2 regions of the Methylocystis hydrogenophila genome follow, and region 1 is predicted to be linked to the other one. Evidence: riboswitches for the same ligand, from Rfam matches in the RefSeq annotation. Region 1 holds a riboswitch; the other holds the start of a gene.
The links. Region 1 has a riboswitch for cobalamin ahead of BN69_RS15560 (CbtB domain-containing protein). Riboswitches for the same ligand answer to the same signal wherever they lie in the genome.
Positions count from the first base shown of each region.

Region 2: another riboswitch for cobalamin. It lies ahead of BN69_RS11030 (TonB-dependent siderophore receptor); the one in region 1 lies ahead of BN69_RS15560 (CbtB domain-containing protein).

Region 1 covers NC_018485.1:3,209,307-3,224,854, forward strand. The annotation lists gene BN69_RS15515 (cobalamin biosynthesis protein) at 1-144, opposite strand, end outside; gene BN69_RS15520 (bifunctional cobalt-precorrin-7 (C(5))-methyltransferase/cobalt-precorrin-6B (C(15))-methyltransferase) at 123-1,325, opposite strand; gene cobJ (precorrin-3B C(17)-methyltransferase) at 1,322-2,074, opposite strand; gene BN69_RS15530 (precorrin-2 C(20)-methyltransferase) at 2,071-2,835, opposite strand; gene BN69_RS15535 (precorrin-8X methylmutase) at 2,832-3,464, opposite strand; gene cobG (precorrin-3B synthase) at 3,461-4,741, opposite strand; gene cobN (cobaltochelatase subunit CobN) at 4,725-8,024, opposite strand; gene cobW (cobalamin biosynthesis protein CobW) at 8,031-9,062, opposite strand; gene BN69_RS15555 (CbtA family protein) at 9,059-9,721, opposite strand; gene BN69_RS15560 (CbtB domain-containing protein) at 9,734-9,919, opposite strand; cobalamin riboswitch at 9,971-10,166, opposite strand; gene BN69_RS15565 (NMCC_0638 family (lipo)protein) at 10,214-10,783, opposite strand; gene cobO (cob(I)yrinic acid a,c-diamide adenosyltransferase) at 10,901-11,530, shown strand; gene BN69_RS15575 (sterol desaturase family protein) at 11,827-12,870, shown strand; gene BN69_RS15580 (DMT family transporter) at 12,867-13,796, shown strand; gene BN69_RS15585 (hypothetical protein) at 13,947-14,138, opposite strand; gene BN69_RS15595 (30S ribosomal protein S2) at 14,560-15,548, shown strand, end outside.
Region 2 covers NC_018485.1:2,264,093-2,279,640, reverse strand. The annotation lists gene BN69_RS11040 (hypothetical protein) at 1-244, opposite strand, end outside; gene BN69_RS11035 (DUF7676 family protein) at 299-892, opposite strand; gene BN69_RS11030 (TonB-dependent siderophore receptor) at 972-3,476, opposite strand; cobalamin riboswitch at 3,588-3,791, opposite strand; gene BN69_RS11025 (M20/M25/M40 family metallo-hydrolase) at 3,836-5,233, opposite strand; gene fumC (class II fumarate hydratase) at 5,522-6,919, opposite strand; gene BN69_RS11015 (sigma-70 family RNA polymerase sigma factor) at 6,983-7,552, opposite strand; gene BN69_RS19840 (NepR family anti-sigma factor) at 7,549-7,791, opposite strand; gene BN69_RS11005 (response regulator) at 8,115-8,930, shown strand; gene BN69_RS11000 (con-10 family general stress protein) at 9,087-9,365, shown strand; gene BN69_RS10995 (PTS sugar transporter subunit IIA) at 9,378-9,842, opposite strand; gene hpf (ribosome hibernation-promoting factor, HPF/YfiA family) at 10,010-10,597, opposite strand; gene rpoN (RNA polymerase factor sigma-54) at 10,848-12,413, opposite strand; gene lptB (LPS export ABC transporter ATP-binding protein) at 12,736-13,725, opposite strand; gene leuD (3-isopropylmalate dehydratase small subunit) at 13,858-14,463, opposite strand; gene BN69_RS10970 (DUF2243 domain-containing protein) at 14,552-15,067, opposite strand; gene BN69_RS10965 (Crp/Fnr family transcriptional regulator) at 15,196-15,548, shown strand, end outside.

The sequences.
Region 1 (15,548 bases):
CGCGCAGAGCCTTGCATCGCTGAGCTCGACGTTATGCGCCTGCGCGACGCGGCGCACGAGTTCGACGATGTCATGCGCGGCGACGCCGCGTCTTGCGCCGAGCCCGAAGGCATATGTCGCATTCATCTCTTCGTCGCTCGCCATTGCGTGACCGCCATCGCCGGATCGAGCGCGTGGAAGCGGCCGATCGGCCGCGCATGCGCGATCTGCAGATGTAATAGTTCGCCGCCTTTCTCGCGATAGGCGTCGGCGAGCAGCGCTTGCGTCTCGATGGTGACGGCGTTGACGACGATGCGCCCGAAACGGGGCAGGGCGTCCCAAGCGGCGGCAAGCGTCGCCGCGTCGGCGCCGCCGCCGATGAAAGCCGCATGCGGCGCATCGAGTTCGGCGAGGGCTTGCGGGGCTTCGCCCTTGATGATGCGCAGATCCGGAACGCCGAGCGACAGCGCATTGCGCGCAATGCGCTCCGCGCGCACGGCGTCGCGCTCGATGGCGATCGCGCGGTTTGAGGGATCGCTCAGCATCCATTCGATGGCGATAGAGCCGGCGCCGGCGCCGACGTCCCACAGCAATTCGCCCTTGCGCGGCGCGAGCGCGGCGAGCGTCACGGCGCGGATGTCGCGCTTGGTGAGCTGCCCATCGTGCTCGAACCAATCGTCGGGAAGGCCCGGCGTAAGCGGAATGACCGGCGTGTCGCCGTCGGCTTCCACTTCGACGGCGACAGTGTTGAGCGGCGCAATGTCGTCGAGCGCGAATGCGTCGGCGCGCGCTTGGCGCACGCGCTCAAGCGGTCCGCCGAGACGTTCGAGCACATGGAGGCGCGATCCGCCCATGCCGCGCAGGGCGAGATGGCGCGCGAGGCGCGCCGGCGTCGTCTCGTCCCAGGAGAGCGCGATCATCCGCGCGTTCGGCTGCAGATGCGGCCTCACGCGTTCAAAGGCGCGGCCGTGCAGCGACAGGAGCGCGCAATCCTGCTGGCTCCATTTGAGCCGCGCCGCCGCGAGCGAAAACGCCGAAGGCGCCGGAACGCAGAAAATTTCGTCAGGCGCGACATGGCGCGCGATGAGATCGCCGACGCCGTAGAAGAAGGGATCGCCTGAGGCCAGAACGACCGTGGGTTTGCCGCGCTGCGCGAGAATGCGCGGCAATGCGTCGGCGAGCGGCGAGGGCCATTGCAGGCGTTCCGCCGGCGCGTCGATCATCGCGAGATGGCGCGCGCCGCCAATGATCAGCGAGGCCCGCGCCACGATCGCGCGCGCCGCCGGCGTCAGCGCGTTCGCGCCGTCTTCGCCGAGGCCGATCAGCGACAGCCATGGCGCGCTCATGTCGCCTTCCGCGACGTATAGACCCAGTCGCGCGCAGCTTGGCGCGCGATGCGCCGCGTGCCGCTGGCGCCGATCACGACAAGCGTCGACATATCGACCTTGTCGCCCTCGGCTTCATCAAGTCGCGTCAGAATGATCTCCTCATTCTCACGCCCGACGGATTTCGCCAGGGCGACGAAAGTCTCGCCGGGAAGATGGCGACGCAGCAGCGCGAAAGCGTCATCGATGCGCGTCGGCCGCGCGCGCGACGCGGGATTATAAAGCGCGATGACGAAATCGCCTTGCGCCGCATGCGCGAGCCGCTTGGCGATGACGTCCCACGGCTTCAGATTGTCGGAGAGCGAGATCGCGCAAAAGTCATGGCCGAGCGGCGCGCCGAGTCGCGCCGCCGCCGCCTGCATCGCCGAGACGCCGGGCAGCACGCGAATGTCGAGGTCGCGCCATTCGCGCGGGCCGCCGTCGACCGCTTCGAACACCGCCGCCGCCATCGCGAAGACGCCGGGATCGCCGCCGGAGACGACGGCCACGCGGCGCCCCTGCGCGGCGCGCGCCAGCGCCTCCCGCGCGCGGTCGATCTCGACGCGGTTGTCGCTTGCCAGCCGCGTCTGCCCTTCGCGTTCAGGAACGCGTGCGACGTAAGGCCCATAGCCGATGATGTCCTGCGCGGCGTCGAGCGCTTCTTGCGCCTCGTTCGTCAGCCATCGCGCGTCGGCCGGACCGAGGCCGACAATGTCAAGCGCGCCGCTCAAGGGCGCCTGCCTCGCCCCGGCACAAGCGCCATCGAGAAATAAGGCGCGTCATCGTCGCGCTTGTCGGAAAAGCGCATGATCTTCTCGCCGGGCATGGCGCCGCGTTCGACATAGATCGCGCGATCGATGACGCCGGCGCGAGTCATCGCCCGGCGCAGCTTGGCGAAATTGCCGCCGAGCTTCATCACCACCGCGGCGTCCGTGGCGGCAAGACGCGATGCAAGGCAGTCTTCATCGAGCGTCGCCGGCAGAACCGTGAGAATGTCGTCGCCCCAGGCCATCGGCTGGCGCGCCGCGGCGAAACAGCCGGACATGCCCGAGACGCCGGCGCAAATCTCGATGCGAAAGCGCGAGTCGAGCCGCGCGAACATATGCATGAAGGAGCCGTAGAGCAGCGGATCGCCTTCGCACAGCAGCGTCACGTCGCGACCGGCTTCGAGCACGGCGCGAATGCGCATCACGCAATCTTCATAGAAGCGCTGAAGCGAGGAGACATATTCCGGCTGATCGAAAGGAATCTCCGTCGTCACCGGATAGAGCAGCGCGATCTCTTCGCAGCCCGGCGCGAGATAGGGCGCGGCGATCGCGCGCGCGTGGCTCGCGCGTCCGCGCTTGGCGAAGAAGGCGACGACGTTCGCCGCGCCGATGAGGCGCGCGGCCTTCACCGTCACGAGCTCCGGATCGCCAGGACCGAGTCCGACGCCGATCAGCGCCCCGAGCGTCGCGACGGCTTCATGCGATGTCGAGGCGAGCGCGTTCATTCCTGCTCGCTCGCCAGCGCATTGATGGCGGCGGCGGCCATGGCGCTGCCGCCCTTGCGGCCTTTCACGATCACGAAGGGAATGCGGCCGTATTCGCGCAGCGCGCCCTTCGATTCCGCCGCGCCGACGAAACCGACCGGCATGCCGATGATGGCGGCCGGAGGCGCCGCGCCTTCGTCAATCATCTCGAGCAGGCGGAACAGCGCCGTCGGCGCATTGCCGATAGCGACGAGAGCGCCATCCAACCGGTTGCGCCACAGCTCCAGCGCCGCGGCGCTGCGCGTGGTTCCGATCTCGGCGGCGAGCGCCGGCACGCGCGGCTCGAGCAGCGTGCAGACGACCTGATTTTCGGCCGGCAGCCGCGAACGCGTCACGCCATGCGCGACCATGTTGGAGTCGCAGAGAATCGGCGCGCCCTTCTGCAGCGCGTCGCGCGCCGCTGCGACGAAATCCGGCGAGAACTCGATGTCGTCGGCAAGTTCCACCATGCCGCAGGCGTGGATCATGCGGACCGCGATTTTTTCCTGCTCCGGCGTAAAGCGCGAGAGATTCGACTCGGCGCGAATGGTCGCAAAGGAGCGCGCATAAATTTGCGCGCCTTCGTGGATATAGTCGAAGCGGCGGCTCATTGCGCACGACCGCTTGCGCGTGCGGAGAGTTCGCGCAGGACGGCCTCGAAGGTCAGCGATCTGAAGCGCGGCGCGCCGTCGGCGCCGCCGTTTTCGATGAGATCGAACCCTTCGGCGCAGGCGAGCAGCGTGATTGGCGAGGCGCTCTGCCGCGCGCAGCCTTTCGCGCAGCCGGAAAGATGAAGGCCGACGCCGTCAGCGCCGCCGATCATCTGCGCAAGCGGCGCGAGATCCATCACATGCGCGCGCGTCTCGGCGACCGCCTGCGGACATTCCGGCGCGCCGGGACAGGCGATGACGGCAAGGCGCTTGTCGTCGGCCGACGTGATAAGGTCGTGGTCTTGCGCGCGCGAGACGACGCGTCGCGCATTGTCTTCATCGGGCGTGACGATCAGCAAGGCGCGCCACGGCGTGAGGCGCAGTTCGCCGGTTCCCTCGCCTTCTGCAAAATCGGCGACCGCCGCGAGTTCCTCTGCGCGCCAGCGGCCGAAGGGCGCGCCAACGCCCGCGAAAGCGACGGCGCCGCGACGTTGCGCGCCAAAGATATGCGCCCATCGCGCAGGCGCGCGCGCTTCCCTGGAGACGCGCATGACGAGTCCGGCCGCGCGTGGCAGCGCGTCGGCGCCGAGCGCTTCGACCAGCGTGCGCACGCGCCTGAAGCTATTTGCATGACGATCGCGCAGCTCTATGAAGGCGCGCGCAAGGCGCAACGCTACGTCGAGCGCGTCATTGACGGCGGCGAAGACGGCGCGATCGGGGACATCGGCGATATGAATCGCGACCGCGCCGTTTGCAATCGCTTCGATCCGAATGTCGGCCTCGACGTCGGCAAGCGACAGCGCGCCGCCATCATCGAGAAGAAACAGAAATTTCGGCGGCAGCGCGCGCATCGCTGCGTCGCGCTGCAATTCCGCAGCAAGCTCCACGGCCATGGCGTTGGCGTCGAAAGCGCCGGCCGCGAGTCCGGCGAGCGGCGACGCGATGACATTCGTCACGCGTTCGGCGTCGGCGCTCGGCGCGAGCATGCCGATCGCATCGAGCCGGCGCAGCGCTTCGGCGATCGTCGCCTCGCTGATCCCGCGCAGCTGGAGCTGAGCGCGCTGCGACAGATCGATCAGCCCATTGCCGCAGCCGTCCGCAATTCTCGCGATCTCGCGCGCCTGCGCCGCGCTCATGCGAGAGCCGACCGCCTTGGCGCGGATCAGCAGGCCGTCGCCGCTCGGCATCGGCGCGAAGGCTCCGGGACACCAGCCCTTGATCTCAGGCCTCGGCTGCAAGACGCCCTCCCTCTTGGCGTTCGATATCGCTCAAGGCGCCGCGCACGCTGTTGCGTTGCGTATTCCACAAGCCGCGCGCAAGCGCTTCGCTAAAAACGCGCGCAAGCCCCTCCAGCGCGCGGGGATTTTCAGCGGCGAGAAAATCGCGCGTGGCATCATCGCCCAAGGTCGCGTCAAAAGCGAGATCAAATTGCGCGTCTGTGACAAGACCGCTTGTCGCGGCGAAAGCATAGAGATTATCGATCGTCTCGGCGATCTCGCCGGCGCCGCGATGGCCGTGACGCATCTGCCCTCGCAGCCATCGCGGATTGGCGAGCCGCATGCGCAGGACGCGCGCGATTTCGTCCTTCAGCGCGCGCGGCCGCAACCGTTCCGGCCGCGTCGCATCGATATGCACCAAATCGGCGTCGCCGCCAAGCATGGCGTTCGCGGCGGCGAAACCGCCCTCATAATCGGCGAAGGCGGGTCCGATCAGAACGTCGACGTCGGCCATGTCTTGCACATGGACATGCGCATCGGCGTCAGCGACGCGGGCGCTGAACGCCGCGACGGCCTCTTTGCTTTCGCCCGCGCGGTCAAAGGCGTGACCGGCGGCGCAAAGATAGGCGCGCGCAAGATCGTCGCGGTTCGACCATCGCCCGCGCGCCACGCGATCGCTGACGCCAATTCCGTAAGTTCCGTCAGCGGCGCCGAAGACGCGGCGCAGATCGTCGGCGGCTTTCAGCGGATTGACCTCGGCGCCTTCATCGAGCCAGGCGACGGCGCGAACCGCGTCGTCGAACAGCGCAATGAGATTTCCGAACATGTCGCGGAACAGACCCGAGACCTGCAGCGTCACGTCGACGCGCGGAAAGTCGAGCCGCGCCTGCGGCAGAATTTCGAAGCCGACGACGCGCGCGCTTGCCATATCCCAGCGCGGCGCGACGCCGAGAAGCGCGAGCGCTTGCGCAAAATCCTCGCCGCCGGTGCGGATCGTCGCGCTGCCCCACAGGTCGAGCATGATGCGGCGCGGGAATTCGCCATGCAGTTGCGCGTGGCGCGTCATCACCTCGGCGGCGGCGCGGCGGCCGATGTCATAGGCGGTTTGTGTGGGCGCATGGCGCGGATCGATGCAATAGAGATTGCGGCCCGTCGGCAGAACGTCGGCGCGTCCGCGCGACGGCGCGCCGGCCGGACCGGGCGCGACGAAGCGGCCCGCAAGCGCGGCGATCAGCGCCTTGCGTTCGGCGCGCGCGCAGGCGTCGCGCGCGGGATCGCTGTCGGAACGACCAAAAACATGTAGCCCGTCGCCGATCCGCATGTCCTTCAGGTCGCACATCCAGGCGTCGAGCCGCGTCAATGTCTCGGGGATGTCCATCCCGTGCGAGACGCCGCATTCCGCGGCAAGACCGCTGCGCTCGGATTCGTCGATGATCGCGCCGGCGATGAGTTTCGCGCGGCGCGCGTCGAGCGCGCTCGCCGTCGCATATTCGTCGAGCAGCGTTTCGACTTTCGCGGCGGCGTCGAAGAGTTCGGCGTCAACGAGCGGCGGGGTCAGATGGCCGATCGTCACGGCGCATGTGCGGCGCTTCGCCTGCGCCGCTTCGCCGGGATCATTGACGATGAAAGGATAGATGAGCGGCGTCGGGCCGAGCACGGCTTCCGGCGCGCAGGCCTCGGACAGCATGACCGATTTGCCGGGAAGCCATTCGAGCGTGCCATGCGCGCCAAGATGAATGAGCGCGTCGATCTTCCGCGCATGCCGCAGCCAGAGATAGAAGGCGACATAGGCGTGGCGCGGCGGGCGCTGCACGTCATGATAGGTCTCGTAACGCTCAGCGCGCGCGCCGCGATCGGGCTGCAGCGCGACGACGAGCTTGCCGGCTTCCAGACAAGGGAGGCGGAAGACGTCGTCGCGCGCCGCCGGATCGTCCTGCGGCGCGCCCCATGCGTCATTGACGCTCGCGACGAAGTCGGGGGGAAGCGCGGCGAGCCAAGTTTGGTAATCGCGGATTGGAATATCGATGACGCGCGCGGCGTCTTCGAGCGCGCGGATTACTCTCAAGAGTAAGGGTGAGACTATGCCGACGTCGTATCCCTCTTCGGCCAGTGAAAAGACGATCTCCTGCGCGCTCGCTTCCGCGTCGAGGCCGATGGCGTAGCCGCCGCGGCCGCGTCGCGCCGGATAGTTAGAAAGAATGAGCGCAAGGCTCTTTTCATGGTTCGCCTTGCGTCTCAGACGCGCCCAGTTCAGCGCGAGGTCGGCGACGAAGTCGATGCGCGAGCGTTCCGGCGCATGGCGGGTTTCGCTGAACTCCGCCGCAAGACGCAGCGGCGCCTCCTCCTTGAAGGAAATCGCGCGCGTGAAGATGCGCCCGTCGACTTCCGGAAGCACGACATTCATCGCGAGATCGGCGCCGTTCGCGCCGCGCGTTGAGCCTTCCCACGCCTCGCGCAAAGAAGTTGCAAGAGCGACTTGCAGCACCGGCGCGTCCGCGCGATCGAGCACGCTTCCCGCGTCGCGCCGCGCCGAAAAAGCGGTGGCGTTGAGGATCACATCTGGCGCGAACGTCTCAAGCGCGCGCGATACGAAAGCTTCGCTCTCCGGCTCTTTCAGGCTCGCGACATAGATCGTCTCGACCGCGAAGCCGCGCTCGGCCAGCGCCTCGGCGAGCACAATGATCGGCGCGACGTCGTCGGCAAGGAACATGGCGCGATAGAAGACGATGGTCGCGCGCAATTCGCCGCCGGCGCGGCATGCCGCGTCGAAACGCCCAGCGTTGGCGATGGGAAGGCTTTCCCGCCACGGCGCCGGACGCCCGACGAGAGTCGATGCGTAACCGAGAAACGAACGCAGATTGTCGGGACCGCCGTCCTGAAAGAAGCGCCAAATTCGATTGAGCGTCTCCATATCGAGCGTCGACGCCTGCTGCAGACGCGCGTCGTCATGGGCGTCGCCGGGCGTGATCGCGAGGGCGATTCCCTTCGCGCGCGCTAGCGCCTCGAGCTGCTCGACGCCATAGGGCCAATAGTCTTTGCCGCCGAGCAGCCGCACGACGATCAGCCGCGCATGTCGCGCCACAGAGTCGAGATAAAGATCGACGGAGTAGGGATGCTTCAGCTGCGCCAGCGATGCGCAGCGAAAGCTCGGGAGGCGCGCGCCGCTTTGCTCATAAAGCCGCGCCAGCAGCCGCAGCTCCGAATCCGAAAAGGACAGAAACACGATCTCGGCGGGAGATTGTCCAAGATCGATGGCGGCGCCGGCGTCATCGAGACTATGGAGATCGCGCGGGAGGAGATGCATGGCGTATCACGGCTGCGCCAGCGTCGCGATGACGGCGTCGCGATTGAGGCCTTTCTCGCCGATGATCACGACGCGACTCATGCGCTGCTCATCGGGCTTCCACGCCCGATCGAAATGATGTTCGATGCGCGCGCCGACGCCTTGCACGAGCAGGCGCATCGGCTTGCCGACGACCTCGACGAACCCCTTGATGCGCAGCACGTCATGCGCGCGCGCCGCTTCGGCGAGTCGCGCAACCAGCGCCGCCGGATCGGCGATCGCCGAGAGAGAGACGACGAAACTGTCGAAGTCGTCGTGATCATGTTCGGGCTCGGCGTCATGATGCGACGGACGGGTTGCGAGATCGTCCTCCGCCGCCGCCGACAGGCCGAGCAGCACAAGCGGATCGACTCGCCCGCCGCTGGCGCGCACGATCTTCGCGGCTTGACGCGCGCCTTGCGTCAGACGATTGGCGACCGCGCGTTCTTCGTCGGCGACCAGCAGATCGGTCTTGTTGAGGATGATGAGATCGGCGCAGGCGAGCTGATCGTCGAACACTTCTTCAAGCGGATTGTCGTGATCGATCGTCTGCGTGTCTTCGCGCTCCTTGGCGATCGCGTCGAGATCGTCGGCGAAACGCCCTTCCGCCACCGCCTTGCCGTCGATGACGGCGATGACGCCGTCGACGGTCAGCTTAGAGCGGATCGCCGGCCAGTCGAAGGCCTTCACCAGCGGCTTGGGCAGCGCCAGTCCCGAGGTTTCGATGATGATGTGATCGGGACGCTTCTCATGCGCGAGCAGCGCCTCGATCGCCGGGATGAAATCGTCCGCGACGGTGCAGCACAGACAGCCGTTCGCGAGTTCGACGATGTTTTCTTCCGGGCAGTTCTCGACGCCGCAGGCGCGCAGGATTTCGCCGTCGACGCCGACGTCGCCGAATTCATTGATGACGAGCGCCAGACGTCGGCCCTTGGCGTTTTCGAGAACGTGACGAATGAGCGTCGTCTTCCCCGCGCCAAGGAAGCCGGTGACGATCGTTGCAGGGATTTTGGCGCTCATGAGGATTCCTGTTGACGCGACTGAAGTCGCCAGACGAGGCCGGCGAGCGCGCCGGCGAGCGCCCAGCTGATCGCCTGAACGGCGAGCGAGGCGGCGGCGAAGCGCGCGGCGAGTTCGGCGGGCGCGGTGCTTTCGGGCGTCGCGGGCTGCGGCGCGAAGAAATGCGGCAGGGCGATCAGCGCGACGCCGGCGATCTTCGCCGCCGTCGAGTCAAGCCGCAACAAGGCAAACAGTCCGGCCCCGGTGGACAGCGCGGTCGCAAGCCACCAGATTTGACGCGCGGCGAGGTCGGTTTCCGCCATGCCGGGAAGCTGCGGCGCGAGGCCGAGACTCGTCGCGAGCCCGGTCGCGGCGAAGGCGCAGGCGCCCCACAACGCGGCGCGGCGCGGCGCGATGGCGTCGCCGGAGAGAAGCATCGCGGCGAGCAATATCAGCGCATAGCCGATCGAGACGGCGATCGTCGCCACGCTGGTCGCCGCCGTGCGGCTCAGGCCGGAAAGCGCTGCGCCCGCCTCGGCGCCGTCATGCGCATGCTGCGCCGCCTCATAGACCTCGGCGGCGAGGATGAGCGGCGTCGTGGTGAAGTGCTGCAGGGCCGCGACCGCAAGCCCGGCGACAAGGCCGGCGATGAGGCCGGTCGTCAAAACGCGCGCGATCAAGCGCGTTGCGGCCTAGTGACAGGGAAAGGAGAGCGCGTGGCGCGTATCATGCGCCGCGTCATGCACGCTTTCCGGATAGGCGAAGCCCGCGAGCCAAACGAGTCCGAAGCCAAGCGTGAGCGCGACGGCGGCGGCCTTCAGCGCCTCGAGTCTCGAAGAGGGGAGGGCGGCGGCGTTGGCGGATGATTTGACGTTCATATCGGTCTCCCTGCCGCCCCACCGGCGGCGATGCGATGCGCGCGGCGATCCAAAACAATCGCCCTGACGGCAGGTCTCCTGGCTTCCGGCTCGTCGGACCGCGCCGCCTTCCCAAGCGTTAAGGCTCAGTGGCGGATGGCGCGGGCCTCGCCGGCTACAGTTGCGGGGGCAGCCGCGGATACGGACACAAGTCCGCGCCGCGTTCCCTTTTCACTTCTTGCGAAGGACCGTCCCGAGTAGTCATATGCGCGGCTCACGCTTCCGTCAAACGGGGTGAGTCTCAAGCGAGCTCTCCTAGTGACTTAGCGTTATGAAATGTTGGTACGCTAGACCGGGGCGATCGGTGTAGGTAATCGCGACAAGCGTGGGCTTGCCCTTTTTGGGGGTAATGCGCCACGCGCGGAAGGTCGTTTTGTAACCTTGGACTTCTTGTGTCGACGCATCTTCCAGACTCGTTTCGCCCTTCAACGCCAGTCTGTGAATCGCAAGCGACATGTCGAAGATCAAATGGATTGAATTCTCGTCGGCCGCCTGGACGCGAACCCCGCAAATTCCGCGACTCTCATATTCGGCGAGGAGCTCGGCGCCGTTCGGAGAGATGATTGCATAAGCGACTCCGCCGGGCCGTCCCCCTTGAAGTCTCTGAACCGCGCTCGCCGGGAGCTGTTTGAAGCGACCGAAATTCCACGTCGCTGGATCGAACAGTACAACGATCTTGTCCTTGGAGCCGTCTGTTGCGAAACAGACCTTCTGAAATAATTCCAGCGCATCAATCGCGCGAAGGTCAAGCGATGGGGCTCCGAGCAGCGAGACCGGCACGAACAGTAACAAAACGACACACAGCGTCGCAATAAGCCTTGTCACAAGAAACATTCTCCGTGGAAAATACCGGTAACGCCACCGGACAATGGCAATAGGCGCCGATATTGGTCAAGAGTCGCAATCCTGTTACCCGAACGGGATCCGAGAACGGGAGATTCGATGCCGTCTCACGAGAATGACGAGTCTGATCGCCGTCATCGTCTCAAGATGGAGAAGCGCAAGGCGGTTCAGGACGCCGAGGTCGCTGGCAAGACCATCGCTCGCAAAGGCCTGCTGATGGTCCACACCGGCGCCGGCAAGGGCAAGTCGACGGCGGCCTTCGGGCTGGCGCTGCGCGCGCTCGGCCATGGCTGGAAGATCGGCGTCGTTCAGTTCGGCAAGGGCCAGTGGCGCACCGGCGAGCGCAACATGCTCGAAAAGCTTGGCCGAGAGTTCGGCCAAGTCGCCTGGCACACGCTTGGCGAGGGCTTCACCTGGGAGACGCAGGACCGCGCCCGCGACGAAGCGGCCGCCCGGCGCGCCTGGGAGAAGGCGCGCGAACTCATGGAGGACCCCGAGGTTCGCCTGCTGGTGCTCGACGAATTGAACATTTCGCTGCGCTATGAGCATTTGCCGCTGGAGGAGGTGCTTAGCGCGCTCGCCGCGCGGCGCGACGATCTCAATGTCGTCGTGACCGGACGCAACGCCAAGCCGGAGCTCATCGCCGCAGCCGATCTCGTCACCGAAATGACCCTCGTCAAGCATCATTTCGGCGCCGGCGTCAAAGCGCAGGAGGGAATCGAATTCTAACCTGAAAGCCGCTCCGAGATCCGCCGGCGTATCGCTCTTGGCAGCGGCTCGCGTAGCGAATACGCTTTGCGGGCAGGCAGTTCCGTGGCGGACGGGAACGCGCGCCAGCGACGCGAGCAGGCATCCCGAGGCGCGTCAGTCCTAGAGAGCAGGTTCCGAAAAAGTTGACAGACTTTTTGGATGAGAACCTGCTCCAACGTTTTGATTTTGAGCGATTCCTTTTCGATCACATGATTCCATGTGATCGGGAAGCGCTCTAGGCTGAACTCTCAACATCATCTGGACCCGAAAGCTCGATGGACGTTTACGGCGCGCTCCGCTTTTCCGCTGCGAAGATCTCCAACGAACTGTTTTCGACGGGATCGATTTTTTCGGTCTATTCCCTGGCGACGACGTTTGTCATCGCCGTTGGCGCGCTGGCCTATCAGCGCAAGATGCGCCGGGGGCGCGTCAATCCGCGGGCCATCGCGCGGGCCGTGTTCGACAAGCGACTCCTGCTCACCAAATCCTTTGCCGCGGACGTCAAGCTCTTCATTCTGAGCGTCGTTCTCATGCCGGTCGTGGTGGGCGCGCTCGTCATCTCGTCGAACGCCGTCGCGACGCTCGTGAGCGCCGCGCTGCGCGGTTCGTTTGGCGCTTTTGCGCCGGTCTCGTGCTGCGACCTGTCGATAAAGCTCTTCTCCACCGTCGTGCTCTTTCTGGCCTATGAGATCGGCTATTGGGTCGATCACTATCTCAAGCATCGAATCCCGTTTTTGTGGGAACTCCATAAGGTGCATCACACCGCCGAGGCGCTGACCCCGGTGACCAACTTTCGCAATCATCCGATCGACAACATCATTTTCGGCTACATGCTCGCGACGTTCATTGGCGGCGCGTCAGGCATATTGGCGTGGGTCTTTGGGCGAACCACGGAATCCTTCACGGTCGACGGGAAGAACATCCTTTTCATCTTCTTCCTTTGGACGATCGGGCATCTTCAACATTCGCAGTTCTGGATTCCCTTTCGCGGCGTTTTGGGACACATCGTCCTGAGCCCCGCGCATCACCAGATCCATCATTCGACAGATCCCCAGCACTTCAATCGCAACTTCGGCAGCGTTCTCGCCGTTTGGGACTGGATGTTCGGATCGCTCGAGATGCCTTCGACCAAGAACCCGCGCCTCAAATATGGCGTCGAGGAAGACGCCGCCGACCCGCATTCGTCGTTCGGATTATTGGCGACCCCGATTTATCGAGCCGCCCTCGCGCTCTGGCGCGCCCTCGCCGATGCGTGGAATGCAGGAACCGAACGACTGGCGCAGCGCCGTCAAAGGCTAAAGAGCACAGGCGTATTATGAGCCGCATTCGCGCTGATCTGCTGCTGGTGCTGGCGGCTTTTATCTGGGGGACGGCCTTCATCGCGCAAAAAAACGCCGGCGAGCTTATGGGGCCGATCACCTTCGTCGGCGTCCGTTTTCTCCTGTCGTGCGTCGCGCTCGCGCCGCTGGCGCTCTACGAAGGCCGGCACAGTGAAGCTGCGCTGAAAAAGGGCGATTTGCCTCTCGCCGGCCTGATCGGCTTTTGCGTCTTCGCCGCCGCCGCTCTGCAGCAAGTCGGCCTCGCCACGACGACGGCGACCAACGGCGGATTTCTCACGGCGCTATATGTCGTGCTCGTTCCAGCGTTCGTCTTCGCGCAGACCGGCGTAAGACCCCGGCAGGTCGTTCTCGTCGCAGGCCTCGCGTCCATCCTGGGAGCCTGGCTGCTGACGGACAGCGGGCGGCTCCAGAGCTGGACGTCGGGCGACGCCTTGGTTTTGATTGCGGATATTGCGTGGGCCGCCGGGATCAGTCTCGTTCCGACCTTTCTGGCGCGCACCGACCGGCCGTATTTCCTGGCTTTCGCGCAGTTCGGCGTCATCGGCGTTCTTGGAGCCGTTGTGGGCCTTGCCGGCGAGCCTTTTTCGCTCGATGGCCTGATCGCGGCCCTTCCGTCAATTCTCTATGCGGGGCTGTGCTCCGGGGGGATCGCCTTCACGATTCAAATCGTGGCGCTCAAATATACGCCAGCGGCCGAAGCCGCGCTCATCATGTCGCTGGAGAGCGTTTTCGCCGCCGTGTCGGGCGCCATCCTGCTGTCCGAGCGCCTGACCGGGCCCGCGATGCTGGGCGGCGCGCTGATCTTGCTCAGCGCCGTGCTCGTCGAAGCCGGACCGGCCGCGCAAACGATTTGGCTGACGCAATATTGGACTTGGTTGGCGCAAGTGTGGAGTCGGGCGCGTTAGAGCGGGCTCCGAAAAAGTGGAAGCCGACGCTCGATCACGTCGAGAACGTCGGCTCCAAAATGATCTGCGCGGTAACCGGCCGATCGCCCGCCAGAAAGACAAGGGCCGGGAGCTTGCGCGCCCGGCGAGTCTTTTCGGCAGGGGTATGTTTTACTGGATCATGCGGGCGGTAGAGCCAACGCCTTCGCCCTGGATGCCGTTGCGGTTGCCCGTGCCGTTGGTTCCTTCAGGAGAAATCCAATCCGGAACCCAGGTCAGAGCGACGACCACGAAGGCGACGAAGGCGGCGATCCAAAGCAGCATCTTGCCGATATCGCCGGTATTGTGAACGTTGACGGCCATGCGTTTTCCCCCTGTTCTTGATTTTACGTGAATGCTTGCCGCATCGAGAGGGAGCCTAGCTTGTTTCCGATCGGATGGCAATGCGCTCCTGCGCTGACTGGAACGTCCGCCAAAAAAGCAAGATTACTTTTTATTTTCAATCAATTAACGTGCGACAGAACGTCGCGGACGGCGCAAAAAATTACGCGCGTTTCTCTGTCCTCGCGTTCCCTTCCAACCCCGATCCGCCGGCGCGCATCGAATGGCGAAAGCGTCCGCGCGCGTCGGCCGGCGGCGGCCCTTGCCGGAAGTAGGCGCATCGCCTATAAGCGCGCCATTCCACAGGCGAGGGTTACGCGGCGTCTGCCTCAAGACGTCGCTCCGGTGGCCGGCTCTCCGGCCTCTTTACTCTCTCGCCGAGGTTCAACCGGAGAAAGACACTATGGCTCTGCCAGATTTCACCATGCGCGGCCTGCTGGAGGCCGGCGCGCACTTCGGCCATCAGTCCCATCGCTGGAACCCGAAGATGGCGCCTTATATCTTTGGCGCCCGCAACAACATCCATATCATCGATCTCGCCCAGACGGTGCCGCTGCTCCATCAGGCGCTGAAGACGATTTCGGACACTGTCTCCAAAGGCGGACGCGTGCTGTTCGTGGGCACCAAGCGCCAGGCGCAGGAGCAGATCGCCGACGCCGCCAAGCGGAGCGCTCAATATTACATCAATTCCCGCTGGCTGGGCGGCACGCTCACCAATTGGAAGACGATTTCCGGATCGATCACCCGTCTGCGCAAGCTCGACGAGCAGCTCTCGGCCGGCGCATCGGGCATCACCAAGAAAGAGCGCCTGCTGCTGACCCGCGAGCGCGACAAGCTCGAAAAGGCGCTCGGCGGCATCAAGGATATGGGCGGCACGCCGGATTTGATCTTCGTGATCGACACCAACAAAGAGCAGCTCGCGATCAAGGAGGCGAATCGCCTCAAGATTCCCGTCGTCGCCGTGCTCGACACCAATTGCGATCCGGATGGCGTCACCCATCCGATCCCCGGCAACGACGACGCCGGCCGCGCCATCGCGCTTTACTGCGATCTCGTGGCGAGAGCCGCCATCGACGGCATTTCGCGCAGCCAGGGCTCGGCGGGAATCGATATCGGCGCCGATGAGTCGCCGGCGCTTGAGCCCGCGCTCGAGGCGCGCCCGGTGGTCCGCGAGGATTTGCGTTCCGCCGAGGCCGCCGGCGCCGATGCGGAGACGCCGCTCGAGGCCTTCGAACTGCTTTCCGCGCCGCGCGGCGCGCCGGACGATCTCGCCAAGCTGCACGGCGTCGGCCCGCAGCTCGTCAAAAAGATGAACGACGCCGGCGTCTACCACTATTGGCAGATCGCTGCGATGACTCCGGCGGACGTCGAAAAGCTCGACGCCGAATTGAA
Region 2 (15,548 bases), 950 kb from region 1:
GCGTCATGGCGTCCGTCGGATAATGCAGGAAGAGAAAGCCGACAGCCTGATTGATGAACCAGACTGCGCCCGTCAGCAGCAGGGCCTCGCGACGCGCGCTGGTGAGCGCCGCGACGGCGGCGAAGCCCGCGAGCGGAACGGCGCAGGCCCAACTGAAGCTGAAAATGACGCTCGCGGCGATGAAGGTCGCGGCCCAGAGCGCGCGGCGGTTTGTCGTCGGAAGAGTGGAAAGCGTAAGCGACATGAGGTTCTCCTTTCAAGTGAAGACAAGGGAAGTCGAATTCGAAAGCGCGGCGCGTCAGTCGCCGCGCGACCGGCCTGCCGAGCGATCGATGGGATCGGGTTCGTGCAGACCGAACCAGCGCGCGCGCAATTTGTCCCACAGCGCGAGGCGCGACCAATCGGGTTCTTTCAGGACTTTATCCGTCACCGCGTCGAGGAAGGGATTGGGCAGCAGCACGGTGATCTGCTGCTCGCCGGCGCCGTTGAACAGCTGCAGTCCCCAGGACATCGGCACGCAGCTCGTGTTGCGCCGGCGATAGAGTTCGGCGCGTGACGTTCGCCTGAGCTTCGCGAGTTCCGGCGACGTCGGCCGCGCGCGCGATCCCTTGTTCTCGCCGATGCAGACGTGAAAATGCGTGACGCCGAAAGCGACCGTCAGATAGCCGTCGAGCAGCCTGATGCGCGTCGGCGGACGGTCGGCGTGGATCTCCCACGCCGCGCCCTGAATGATCGGCCCGAAGACGATGTCGCGCCAGTGATTTTCGAAAAGATCGCGAAACAATTCTTCGAGACTCGCCGTGTCCGTCGGCAGGGAGAAGACATCGAGCGATGCGCCATCGGGCTCGACGATTCGTTTAGGCGCTAAGTCGGCGATTGCTGTCATGGCCATGCGCTTTCTGTTTGTAGCGAACCGAGGCGGAAGCGATCTTCGCGCGCTCCTATGCGCGCGAAGATGTCGCTGCGCGCGTTTAGAACGACAGTTTGATCGATCCGCGGAACGTCCGCGGGGCCCCGATCACGTTGTAATTGTACCCGGGCAGGTTCCAGCCCACCTGAATCGGGTTGGTGTAGGGCACCGCGTAACCGAACGGATGCGCGGCGTCGAAGGCCTGCGGCCCCAGGCCGCCGCTGGTGAAATAGGTCTTGTCGAAGAGATTGCTCACATTGAGCTGCGCGACGAGCTTGTAGTCGGCGAGATTGAGCTCATAGGCTCCGAACAGGCCGACGATTCCATAGCTCGGCGTCGACTGGCCATAGATATAGCTTCCGTCATTCGCCCAATGGGAGAAGGGAATATAGCCGGTGTAATCGTAGCGCGCGCCGACTCTCAGACCCTTCATCTGGCCGTCCTTGAATTCATACCCCGATGACAGCGATCCGACATTGCGCGGAACGAAGGGGATCGGCGATCCGGCGGTCGGAACCCCGAGATAAAGCGGATTTGACTTGGTGGTGAGCGCGTCGGTGTTGGCGTAGGCGAGGTTGACGCTCCAGCCGGGCGAGAGCTCGCCCTGGATGTCGAGTTCAGGACCCTGCGAGCGCCCTTCGCCGATCAGCATCACATGGTTGAAGTCGTTCGGAATGCCGATCGGAATATTGGTCTTGACCAGATGATAATAGGCCGCGGTCGCCTGAAGCTTCCCGTCGAACACGGAAAGCTTGACGCCGCCTTCTACCTGCGCGCCGGCGCTCGGGGGCGTCGGGTCGTTCGTGTTCAAGACCAGCTTGCCGTTGTAATTCGGGCTGTAGGATTCGGCGTAATTGCCGTAGAAGCTCATCCAGTCGAGCGGCCGCCACAAGAGCCCGACGCGCGGCGTCACTCTCTGATTGACGAATTGCGCTCGCGCCGTGATCGTATCGAAGTTGCAGGGGATCACCAGTCCCGCAAACGCATTCTCGGAATACGGCCCGCAGAATTTCGAATTCTCCGTGGCGCCGGTTCTGCTGTCGATATATTGAAAGCGCGCGCCGCCGAGCACGGTGAAGCCATAGGGCAGCTTGATCTGATCCTGCAGATAAATGCCCAGATTGTCGGCGTATTGCTCGGTCGCGGCGAAGGCATAAAGACCGGAGATCGGCGTCGGCGGCTGCGGCGCGCCGAGAAGGAGCGTCGAACTGTAATTCGCCGCATTCAGGTTCCGGCCTCTGAAATTGTAGCGGTAATAGTCCGCGCCGGCGAGCAGCGTATGATTGAGACGCTCGCCGGTGTCGAAATGCCCGACGAGATTGACCGTCGTCGCATATTCCGCCTGCCTGTTGTCCGACGGAAACGCGCCCCAGTTCAGCGTGACATTGCTAGGCGATGGGAAGGAGAAGCAAGACGTGCTTCCGGGCGTTATGCAGTCGCTGATAGAGCCGAAGCCGCCGGCGTTTTGCCAGTCGCTACGCAACAATTGCATGAAGGCGGTTTGCTGGATCGACCAGTCCTTATTGAAGTCGTGATGCCAGGTGAACTCGGTAAAATTTTGCTGCTGATTGTACGGTGAATTCGGTCCCCAGTTGAAGCTGCGTCCGAGCCAAAGCGGGTTGAACATCCCGAAATAAGGCACGAAATACCAGTCCTGATTGAGACTGTTCTGCTGGAATTGCGTGGACGCTCGAACCCAGGTGTCGCCGTCGATACGCCATTTCACGACCGGGTTGATCATCAAATTTCGATTGTAGCCGAAGGCGCGGAACGACCCGTCGTTCTCATAGGACATGATGAAGCGATAGAGCAGGTCCTTGTTCTCGGTCACGGGCCCCGTGGCGTCGAGCGTCGTGCGGTAGGAGGCGTAACTGCCGATCTGCTGCTGCAGGGAAAAGACGCGCTTCTCCAGGGGCTGCTTCGTGTTGATGTTGACGATGCCGCCGGGCTCCACCGCGCCGTATAGAATGGCCGCGGGGCCTTTCAGAACTTCGACGCTCTCGACATTGGCCATTTCGAGATTGCTGGCGCCGGTGAAGTTGAGGCCGAAGCTGTCGACTCTGAAACCGTCGCGAAAATAATTCTGGGTCGGAAATCCCCGAAGAATGATCTGTCTGAAGGAATTGCCCAGAGCCGCGTCGCCGCCGCCCGACAAGGCGACGCCGCTGACGTTCTTCAACGCCTGGTCGATCGTGATGGCCTGCTGGTCTTCGAGCATTTGACGCGTGACGGTCCGCGTCGTGACCGGCGTCTCCATGATCGGCGTATTGACCTTGGTGCCGACCGACTGGATCGGCGCGGCGTAGGACGTCGGATCGTTGCAGACGCCTTCGGCGCAAAGCTGGCCGTTGTCCCCGGGTCCGATTTCGGTCCCGTTGTCGCCGACGGGCGCAGCGACCGGGCCTTCCAAGCCATGGATGACGCTTGGCCCCGGCCTGCCGATTTCAATCACCGGAAGCGCGTTTTGGGCGAAAGCGGAGGACGAGAGGGCTGTAGAAAGGACCAGGACGGACGAATTGCGCCGCACGGCGACGCAAACGCCGCCTTTCAGGAATTGGGATTTCATAAGCTGGACTCGCAGCAGACGTGGGCCGTCACTGCGAAAGGTCTCCGCCCATACGCCGAATAAAGGCGAAGGGCTTCGGCCGCATCGGTGCACCCCGCCCGACGCTTTCGCGCGTGACCACGAAGCGACGGCAGGTCTCCTGGCTCGCGGGTTGTCGCCTTGGACCGCCTTCCCAGAGCCTTATGGCTCCAGTGGCTTAGTGGTCGTCGGCTCGCCGCTTACAGTTGCGGGGGCAGCCGCGGAATCGCGCGCGAAGAGCGCGCTCACCGCATTCCCATTTTGATCCCGTTGGGAACCGTCTGCCGCAAAATAGAAGCGGATCGCGCCGCAGGTCAAGAGCGTCGCTGTAGCTGATCGCTTCACGCCGCCGCGAGCGCGTGCAGCACGCGCGCCCAGGAGCGCGCGCCCTTATGGAAGGACGTGTAGGAATATTTCTCATTCGGCGAATGAATGCGGTCGTCGTCATGCGCGAAGCCGATCATCAGCGAATCCATATTAAGGTCGCGCTTGAAACTGCCCACGATCGGGATCGAGCCGCCGCAGCCGGCGAGCACCGCTTCCTTCCCCCATTCTTCCGCCAGCGCGCGCCGCGCGCGGTTGAGCGCTTCCGAACCGAAGGGAAGCTGCAGCGCGTTCGAGGCGCCATGCGAAATAAATTCGGCCTTGGCGTCCGCCGGCAGACGCTCGCGCACGAAGCCGCGAAAGCTTTCGAGGATCGCTTTCGCGTCCTGCTTGCCGACGAGGCGAAAGGAAAATTTCGCCGACGCCTGCGCCGGCAGCACCGTCTTCGATCCCGCGCCGGTGTAGCCGCCGATGATTCCATTGACGTCGCAGGTCGGGCGCGCCCAGATCTGCTCGATAATTCCGCGGCCCGTTTCGCCGCCGACGCGCGTGAGGCCGATGTCCGAGAGCCATTTGGCCTCGTCGAAGTCGATGGCGCGCCATTGCTCGGCGATGTCTTCGGGAATCTCCGGCACGCCGGCGTAGAAGCCCGGCAGCGTCACCTTCCCCTCGGAGTCGTGCAGATCGGCGATGATTTTCGCCAGCACATGAATCGGGTTCAGCACCGGCCCGCCGAACATGCCGGAATGCAGATCATGGCTCGGCCCTTTGATGATCACCTCTTCGAGCGCGAGCCCGCGCAGCATCACCGTGATCGCCGGCGTCGAGGCGTTCCACATGCTGGTGTCGCAGACGAGCGCGAGATCGGGCGCCGAGAGTTCGTCCTTATGCGCCGCGAGAAAGCCCGGCAGCGAGGGCGACCCTGTCTCCTCTTCGCCCTCGAACAGAAAAGTGACGTTGCAGGGCAGTCCGCCATTCGCCTCGAAGGCGCGGCAGGCTTCGAGAAAGGTCATCAGCTGGCCTTTGTCGTCCGAGGCGCCGCGGGCGACGATATCCTTTCTCTCCTGGCCGTCCTTGCCCTCGGTCAGCCGCGGCGCGAAGGGCTCCGTTTCCCACAGATCCAAGGGATCCGGCGGCTGCACGTCATAATGGCCGTAGAACAGCACATGCGGCGCATCCTTGCGCTTCGCCTTGGCGTGGCCGACGACGATCGGATGGCCGGGCGTCTCGCGCACCTGCGCGTCGTAACCAAGGCCGTTGAGCTGATCCCTGAGCCAGTGCGCCGCCCGCAAACATTGCGCCTGATAGGCCGGATCGGTGGAAACCGAGGGGATGCGCAAGAGATCGAACAGGCGTTCTCTCGACGCGTCGAGATTGGCGTCTATCGTTTGGAGGACGGCTTCGATCGCGGCCATGAATTGAGCTCCTCAATGAGGAGCCGAAACTAGTGCGGATGCATGGCGAGGGGAAGACGCGGCGTGTGTTTCACCCCCCAACCAAAATCGGCGTAGCCGATTTCGGTCTTCCTAAAAACGCAAGTCGGAAACATCCGACTTGCATTGGGGGGAGGTCGCGCTGCGCAGCAGCGCGGGTGGGGGTGACATTAAGAGACGAGAGATAGAAAAGACGATCACCCCACCCGGCTTGCTGCGCAAGCCACCCCCCATCAAGGGGAGGGTGTTTGCGCAAGCTGCTTTGGTTGCTCACGCGTTCGGCGCGAGCATCTTCTCCGGCCGCACGATTGCGTCGAACTCGGCTTCCGTCACCTTGCCGGACGCGAGCGCCTCTTCCTTGAGACTCGTGCCGTTTTTATGCGCGGCGCGGGCGATCTTCGAGGCTGCGTCATAGCCGATCTTCGGCGCCAGCGCGGTGACGAGCATCAGCGAGCGATCGAGGAAGCGCTTGATATTGGCCTCATCCGCTTCGATGCCGTCGACGCAGCGCGCGACGAAACTATTGATTCCGTCGGCGAGCAGGATCGTCGATTCGAGCAGCGCGAAGCCGACGACCGGCTTCAGCACATTGAGTTCGAGATGGCCCTGCGAGGCGGCGAAGGTGATCGTCGCATTATTGCCGAAAACCCGCGTGCACACCATGGTCAGCGACTCGACCTGGGTCGGATTGACCTTGCCCGGCATGATCGACGAGCCGGGCTCGTTCTCGGGAAGCCTCAGTTCCCCGAGGCCGGCGCGCGGCCCCGAGCCGAGCAGGCGAATGTCGCTCGCGATCTTGTAGAGGCCCGACGCCAGCGCGTTGAGCGCGCCATGCGCGAAGACGATGGCGTCGTGAGTGGCGAGCGCCTCGAATTTGTTGGGCGCCGAGACGAAAGGCAGTCCGGTCTGCTCCGCGATGTCGGCCGCGACCTCTTCGCCAAAGCCCTTGAACGTGTTGACGCCGGTGCCGACCGCCGTGCCGCCCTGGGCGAGCTGCAGGAGGTCGGCGAGGGTCGTTCTGATGCGCCTTTCCGCGTATTCGGCCTGCGCCGCATAGCCGGAAAACTCCTGGCCGAGCGTCACCGGCGTCGCGTCCTGCAGATGGGTGCGGCCGATCTTGATGATGTCGGCGAATTTCACCGCCTTGGCGTTCAGCGCAATATGCAGCCGCTCGACGGCGGGAATCAGCCGACCGGAGATCGTCGTGGCGCCGGCGATATGAATGGCGGTGGGGAAACTGTCGTTCGACGACTGCCCGAGATTGACGTGGTCGTTGGGATGAACGGGCGATTTCGAGCCGCGCGGCGCGCCGAGCGTTTCATTGGCGCGATTGGCGATGACCTCATTGACGTTCATGTTGGTCTGGGTGCCGGAGCCGGTCTGCCAGACGACGAGCGGAAAATGCTCGTCGAGCTTGCCGTCGATCACCTCGCGCGCGGCGGCGACGATCGCGTCGGCGATTTCAGGCTCGAGCAGGCCTTTCCTGGCGTTGACCTTGGCGGCCGCGAGCTTGATTCGCGCCAGCGCATGCACGATCTCGATCGGCATGCGATCGCCGCCGATCGGAAAATTTTCGCGCGAGCGTTCGGTCTGGGCGCCCCAATAGGCCCAGGACGGCACGGCGATGTCGCCGAAGGAGTCGCGTTCAATTCTGTGATCGTCGGTCATCGGCTCGCTCGCATCGGAAGGGGCGTTTCGCGCGCCTCCCTATGCGGCATTTCCGAGCAGCGTTCAATCGCGCGTGGCTGCGGAGAGCTGCTCGGCCGAGGACCATTCGCGCGGCTCGGCGCTTGGCGGCGCCGCCATCAGGTCTGAGAGCCGATTGCGGGCGCGATTCACCCGGCTCTTCATCGTGCCGGGCGCGCAGCCGCAGATTTGAGCCGCTTCCTCATATGACATGCCGGAGGCGCCGACGAGGATCAGCGCCTCGCGCTGATCGAGCGGCAATTTTTGCATCGCGTCGCGGAAGTCGAGAAAATCCATATGCGCGTGCTGCGATTCCGGCGCGACCAATCGTCCGGCGATCACCCCGTCCGGATCGGGGGCCTCGCGTCGGCGCTTGCGAAATTCGCTGTAGTAGATGTTGCGCAGGATCGTGAACAGCCAGGCGGTGAGATTGGTGCCTTCCGAAAAGGTCGCGAGGCTGCCCCAGGCCTTGACCAGCGTTTCCTGAACGAGGTCGTCGGCGCGATCGGAGTTTCCGCAAATCGACACAGCGAACGCGCGCAAGCTCGGGATGGCTGAGATCAGATCAGCCTTCAATCCCTGTCCTGCCGAATGCGCTTCTTCGCCTGCCTTCACTCACTCTTCCTCGGCGCGCTTAACGTCGCCGGGGAGGATAGCACATTCGTTTCGAGTTGGTTCAAAAGTTTCAGAAACCGATCGGGAACCGGTTGGGCCACGACATCATCATAGAGATTGCGGAGTTCCTTTCCGATCGAGTCCTGAAATTCCACCGGCCGCGGTCGCTGGGCCGGCTGTGCGCCGCAGTGCGCCTCCCCTACTCCTCGGCGACGCTCGCCGAATTCGTCACGTGTCATCACCCACCCTGCAAACGTCTCCACCCTGCGAGGGCCCGGTCTCGAAGAATACCGCCCGTCGCCTGCGAAAGCGTCGTCGTCTGCTTTCGCGCGCGCAACTATATTCTCCGGATTCTTATTCCCCATGGAGCCCTCTATTTTAATATGCATGATTTCTGGAGCCGCCGCGTTATACTGCGCCGCAAGGACGATAGGCAAAACGCACCGCTGAAGGATTGGTTCCCTAAAATGCCGAGCAGTTTTGACGTATTGTCCAGGTTTTGAATCCGCTTAGCCCGCACTCCTCTCCTCTGCGAGGCTCGATGCTGCTGGAGTTGTAAGACATGTCGGCGTCAAAGGAAATTTCAGCGCATATTCCCTATTTGAGACGCTTTGCGCGCGCATTGGTCGGCGATCGGGAAGGCGGCGACGCCTATGTGCTGGCCACTCTCGAAACGGTGGTCGCCGAACCCAACCGCATCGCAGATTCCGATGACCTGCGCATCGCTGTATACCGTCTGTTCCTGGACGTCTGGGCGGCGTCGCCGATCAACGCCCACACCGATCGCTCCGGGGCGCTGGCGGAAAACGGTCGACGCAATCTCGACGCGATTTCGCTGAAGCCGCGAATAGCCTTTTTGCTGCAGGCGCTCGAAGGCTTCGATCTCGACCAGATCGGTCAGACTCTAAAGGTTTCGGAGGTCGAGGCTGGCGCCCTGATCGAGGCGGCGAACGGCGAGATCGCCGACCAGATCGCGACCGACGTGCTGATTATCGAGGACGAGCCCCTGATCGCCCATGACCTGAGGAGCATCGTCGAGGAGCTGGGACATCGAGTGGTCGGCATGCCGCGCACGCACGGCGAGGCGGTGGCGGCCATCCAAGACGGCAACCCGGGACTGATTCTCGCCGATATTCAACTCGCGGACGGCAGTTCCGGGCTCGACGCCGTAAACGAGATCCTCGTCTCTCTCTCCATCCCGGTGATCTTCGTCACCGCCTACCCTGAGCGGTTTTTGACCGGCGAGCCGCCCGAGCCGGCCTTTCTTATCGCCAAACCCTTCAATGTCGAAAGCCTCAAGGCCGTCATCAGCCAGGCGCTGTTTTTTGAGCGACGCGCCGGACGCCGCGAACAAAGCGCGCCGCGGGTCGGCATGTGAGTCTCTGATCTCATTGCAAACATTAAATTTTTTCGCCCTCGCCTTCCCGGCGGAGGCTCCTTCGAGACTGCGAAGATAAATCGCCGCCTACCAGAAACATTGGCCGAGCCGGCGAGTTATAGCCGAAGGCGCTGGGGGAACTTTGAGAGGCGGCCCATGGAGGAGAATAAAAAATCCAGTCGTGGCTTTGCGTCTATGGATCCCGAAAAGCAGCGGGCCATTGCGCGCAAAGGCGGCCAGAGCGTTCCTGACGAGAAACGAAGTTTCTCGCAGAACCCCGATCTTGCCGCCCGGGCAGGGCGCAAGGGCGGTCAAAGCGTGAATCCGGCCAAGCGGAGCTTCTCGCGCGATCATGCGCTCGCTTCGGAAGCCGGCCGCAAAGGCGGACACGCCTCGCATGGAGGCGGCGCCCAAAAACGCAGCGCGCCGCTCTAAGGTGCGGCGCTACTATGCCGCAAACGGCTTCGAGCGCTGTGCGATCAGCGAATAGAGCGCATCGTCGTCGCGCGTTCCGCGGAGCGTCGCCACGAGGCCTTGCTCCCTCAGCATCCGGGCCGCGCAGGCAAGCGCCTTGAGATGATCAGCGCCCGAACTCTCGGGCGTTAGGATCATGAACACAAGATCGACCGGCGCGCCGTCAAGGGACCCGAAGTCGACAGGCCGGTCAAGACGGCCGAACACCCCGTAAATCCCCTTCAATTTCGCGAGCTTTCCATGTGGAATGGCGATGCCTTCGCCAATTCCCGTGGAACCCAGCCGCTCGCGATGAAGCAGCGCATCGAAGATCTCGCGCGCCGGAAGCCCGCAAATCTTCGCGGCCTTCTCGCTGAGCTCCTGGAGAAGGTGCTTCTTCGTCGTGGCCTTCAGCGAGGCGCAAACCGAATCCGGCGAAACCAAGTCCGTTGGCCGCATGCGACGATCATCCTGCTTCTCATGGGAGGTCTAGGGCCGCCGAAGGCCCAGACCATCCTTGAAATTTCAACGTCTCGCTATTTTCGCCAAACCCGAAGGGACGTGGGAAAATGGCAAGATACGTGCCGAGGAGGCCGTTATTATGGCCGTCCCACGACGTTTTTGCTTCAGCGCGCATCGCCTTCCGACTCGGGGGTGTCGATCCAGCCGATATTTTCGTCGCCGCGCCGGTAGACGACATTCACCCGGCCGGTGTTGGCGTGCCGGAACACCACGACCGGCGCGCCGGTGAGATCGAGGTCGAGCACCGCCGCCGAAACCGACAGCCGGCGCAACTGCGTGGTGGATTCGGCGATGATCGCGGGGCTGAACTCCGCCGACGCCTCATTTTCCGGATCGGGGGCCTCAAGCACGTGATAGGCGACGACCTCGGCCTGAGCGCCATCGCCATGGCCATGCTCGTGATGGCTCTTAAGCCGGCTCTTGTAGCGGCGCAGGCGCTTTTCGATGCGTTCCGCCGCCTGATCGAAGGAGGCGTAGGGCTCCTGTGCGCGGCCGTCGGCTTGCAGCACGATTCCGGAGGCGAGGTGCAGGTTGCAGTCGGCGCGAAAGCCCGAGCCCTCCGGCGAGATGGTGACGTGGCCGCTGACTCGGCCGTCGAAATATTTCGACGCCGCCGTCTCAAGCCTCTGCGTCACATGAGCCCGAAGCGCTTCGCCGATGTTGATGTTCTTGCCGGAAACCCTGAGAGACATTTTGCAATCCGAACTTTCGTTGCGAGCGAAGTTTCGGCGCGGAAAGGGCCAGCCGCGCGCCTGCCGCGCCGCCGTCAGACCAACCGCCAACGCGCCCCCATCCGCCCTGGAACTCCGCCTGAGGGGTCAGCGAATCGCCCGCCATCTAACCAAAGAGCGGAAATTCCGCGCAGCGTTAGAAGCCTCGGCGTGCGAAGTCAATGGAGTCGTCCCGCGGCGAAGCTTCGCGCCTGAAGACGACATAGGACAATTAATTGGTTGTCATGCGCGCCTGCGCAAGCTTGGCGCGGCGGCGATCGACCGAGGACGGAATGCGCAAACTGTCGCGGTATTTCGCAACCGTGCGCCGCGCGATTTCAATGTCGCTCGCCTTCAGCCGTTCGACGATCGCGTCGTCCGACAGGATGCCGTCGGGCGTTTCCCGATCGATCATCTGCTTGATGCGAAAGCGCACCGCTTCGGCCGAATGCGCGGCGGCGCCGCTCGTCGTGGCGATCGACGCGGAGAAGAAATATTTCAGCTCGAAGACGCCGCGCGGCGTCATCATGTATTTGTTCGACGTCACCCGCGAGACCGTCGACTCATGCATGCCGATCGCATCGGCGACCGTGCGCAGGTTCAGCGGACGCAGATGTTCGACGCCATGCGTGAGGAACGCGTCCTGCAGTCGCACGATTTCAGAAGCGACGCGTAGAATGGTGCGGGCTCTCTGCTCGAGACTCTTGGTCAGCCAGTTGGCGTTCTGCAGGCAGCTCGAAATGAAGCTCTTGTCCGCAGGGCCGGCGGCGACGCCGCTGATTTGCGCCGCGTAACTGTGATTGACCAATACGCGCGGCAGCGCGTCGGCGTTGAGCTCCACATGCCAGGCGCCGTCCGCGGCGGCGCGAACAATGACGTCGGCGACGAGCGGCTGAATCGGGGCGCCGCCGAACGCTCGGCCGGGCTTCGGCTCCAGCCGCCGCAGCTCCGCCGCCATGTCGGCGATGTCTTCGTCGTCGACGCCGCACAGCTTGGCGAGTTGCGCAAAATCGCGGCGCGCGACGAGCGGAAGATTGGCGACGAACGCTTGCATCGCCGGATCATAACGGTCGCGCTCCTTAAGCTGGATCGCGAGGCATTCCGCCAGATCGCGCGCGCCGACGCCGGAAGGATCGAAGGTCTGGATCGTCGCCAAAATGCGCTCGGCCTCCGCCCTGTCCGCCTCGAGACGGGCGGCGATCTCGCCAAGCTCCTCCCGCAGATAGCCGCTGTCATCGATCGCGTCGATGATCGCCTGGCCGATGATTCTGTGGCGCGGATCCGGACAGGCGAGCGCCAGCTGTTCGGCGAGATATTCGTGGAGATTCTGCCGGTCGGCGATATAGGCTTCGAGATTGGGCGCTTCGCCGTCGGCCGACCCGCCGCCGGCGGCGCCGGTCCAGGAAGTCGCCGAAAGTCCGGCGCCGTCGGGGGCGTCATCGCGCGCCCGCTCTCCGATCGCCGGGCCCTCGGGCTCAAAGGCGTTGCTCATGTCGGCGCCAAGATCGGCGGAGAGCGTCGCGGAGTCGACGGCGAGATCCTGCTGCGCCCAATCGCCCTCCTGCGGCCCGTCGACGGCCTCGGCGCCGCTCGGCTCGGCGCCCTGCGAGGGATGATCGGCCGCATCGCCGCCATCGCCTTCCTGCGCTTCGAGCAGCGGATTGCGCTCAAGCTCATCATGCAAAAAGGCGGCAAGCTCCAAATTGGAAAACTGCAACAGCTTGATCGCCTGGAGCAGCTGCGGCGTCATCACCAGGGCTTGGCCCTGACGCATCATCAACTTGGTGGAAATCGCCATCTTCGCTCGGCCCACTCGAAACGCTATTTCGGCCGCCACTTCGCGGCGCGGTTCTTGCTTATATCACTTCGGGCCCGCGCGCACAGGGCCAAAAAAGCAGCGCGCCGCCGAGCAAACCGCCCAAGCCTTAATCACCAATCTGTCGCATGCGACGACTTGCCCCCGCTCCCGAACGGGCGACAGGCGACCCTTCTGGGAGAACGCCCGTCGGGCGCGGAGAGCGCAACCCTGGCGCTGCGGGACGCGGCTTCGCCGCCGCGCGAAACAAGCTTGAACGCGCCAGCGCGAAGGCGCCGTCTCTGAAGGAACGGCGCCTGCAGCGCTACATGCGGAAATCTTCGCCAAGATAAATGCGCCGAACGTCCGGATTGGCGACGATTTCGTCAGGCGTTCCTTCGGTCAGCACATGGCCGTTGTAGATGATGTAGGCGCGGTCGGTGAGGCCCAAAGTCTCGCGAACGCTGTGGTCGGTGATGAGCACGCCAATGCCGCGCGCTTTCAAATGCCGCACGAGGTCCTGAATGCCGCCCACGGCGATCGGGTCAATGCCGGCGAAAGGCTCGTCGAGCAGCATGAAGGACGGATGGCCGGCGAGCGCGCGGGCGATCTCGCAGCGGCGCCGTTCGCCGCCGGAAAGCGCCACGGCGGGCGTGTGGCGCATGCGGGTGAGGCGGAACTCTTCGAGAAGCGCCTCCAGCTCCTCCTCGCGCTTTTTGGCGTCGGGCTGCGTGATCTCGAGCACGGCGCGGATATTGTCCTCGACCGAGAGGCCCCGGAACACCGACGCCTCCTGCGGCAGATAGCCGATTCCGAGCCGCGCGCGGCGATACATCGGCAGCGGCGTCACATCATAGCCGTCGAGCGAGATGACGCCCTTGTCGGGCTTCACCAGCCCGGTGATCATATAAAAAACCGTGGTCTTGCCGGCGCCGTTGGGGCCCAGCAGCCCGACCGCCTCGCCGCGCGCCACATGCAGGCTCACGTCTTCGACGACGCGACGCGCTTTATAGGACTTCGCCAGATTGTGGATCGAAAGCAGGCCCTGGCCGTCGAATCCGGCGGGTTCCCGATAGGCGGAGCCCGGCGCGAAGGCCGGCGGCTCGGCCTGTTCGTTCGTCGGCGCGGGTCCCCAGAAGCTTGCGTCGCGCGCCGCCTCCTCGGAATCGGCGCCTAAGCTTTGGGCGCCGGCGTCACGCCATTGGCCTTCGGCGATGTCGTCGGGCTTCCGCGAGCGGCTCACGCCCTGGGCGAGCCGCGCCAGCGACTGGCCGGCGGCGCGAAAACGCAGGGAAAGGGCGGAAAGATAACTCAAGCGCGCCTTGTCCGTCGCTCTGGGCGTTCAGCGGTTGGAAGCGACGCTCGCCGCCCCGTCAGGGGTGCTCTATCCCATAAGCGCCGCTTCGGAAACATGAACCCGGCGCCGCGCTGCGGCGCTGGGTCGCGGTCAAGCCCAAGGGCGCTGCGCCGCAGCCTGCTTTTCATACTCGTCGATCTTGTCGGCTTTCTGCAGAGTCAGCCCAATGTCGTCGAGACCGTTCAGCAGGCAGTGCTTGCGAAAGGGATCGATGTCGAATGTGATCACGCCGCCGTCCGGCCCGCGAATCTCCTGCGCCGTCAGGTCGACGGTCAGGGTGGCGTTCGCGCCGCGCTTGGCGTCGTCCATCAGCCTGTCGAGCTCGGCCTCGCCGACCGCGATCGGCAAGATCCCGTTCTTGAAGCAATTATTATAGAAAATATCGGCGAAGCTCGTCGAAATGATGCAGCGGATTCCGAAGTCGAGCAGCGCCCAGGGCGCGTGTTCGCGCGACGAGCCGCAGCCGAAATTGTCGCCGGCGACGAGGATGCGGGCGTTGCGGTAGGCCGGCTGATTCAGGACAAAATCGGGATTCTCGGAACCGTCGTCGCGATAGCGCATCTCCGAAAACAGGCCCTTGCCGAGGCCGGTGCGCTGGATGGTTTTGAGATACTGCTTCGGGATGATCATGTCCGTATCGACGTTCATGATCGGCAACGGCGCCGCGACGCCCGTCAGCGTGGTGAATTTGTCCATGTTTCTTTCGGTGTGGCGCGAGGAAGTCTAGCGCCCTTTACCAAATCGCCGCAGCAAGGGCAAAGCGCCAAACGGACCTAGGCGCGGCTCAAGCCTCCTGCGGCGCCGTCTCCCGCCGCGCGCCGCGCAGCAGCAGAACGCCGGCCAGCAACATCGCGGCGCCCCAGATGATGAAGCCCGCGTCATAGATCGGCCACTGGGCGCGATCGACTCGTTCATTCACATGATGAATGCCGAGGACAAGGTGGTTGATGACGCCGTCGTAGAGGTTGAATCCGCCCCAGCCGATCAGCAGCGCGCCCGCCAGCCGCCGGCCGGACCACATGCCGCCGGCGCGGCGCGAGGCGCGCCAAAGAGAAAACAGCCCCACGCCGACGCAGACATAAGCGAAACTGTGCAACATCCCGTCCCAATAGGTGTTGAATTCCATGCCCTCGACAGTCGCGGCGGGGCTCCAGTTGCTGACCAGATGATGCCATTGCAACAGCTGATGAAGAACGATTCCATCAAAGAAAACGCCAAGCCCGACGCCAAGAATGATCGCGGCGGCGGTCGGAAAAGCAGCCCGGGCGCGGACGGGACGAATGCTGGCGGACTGCGTCATGGCGTTTCCTGCTCCACGTCCGTAGACCTTTGCAAACGCCCGGAGCGGCCGCGTGTTCCGGCCCTCGCATTATTACAAAGTCTTCTGCTAAAGGTGTTGGGCGAAGCTGAAGTCCGAGCGATCTCGCCATGATGCTGCCCATCACGCTGCCCACGACGCTGAACGGTTTGATCATCGAAGCGATCGGCTATCTCGCCGCGGCGGCGAGCGTGTTCGTTTATGTGTCGAACACCATGATTCCGCTGCGGATCGCGGCGATCCTCGCCAATGCGCTGTTCGCCGCCTACTTCTTTCTCAAGGGTCTCTACCCGCTCTTCGCCCTCAACGCCTTTCTGGTCCCGGTCAACATCGTGCGGCTCCGGCAGATCCGGCGGCTTGTCCAGGACATTCGCGCCGCCGCCTCCGAGGATTTCGATTTCGAATGGCTGCGTCCCTATATGCGGCCCATAAAGCTTTCCGAAGGCTTCGTCCTGCATCGCCT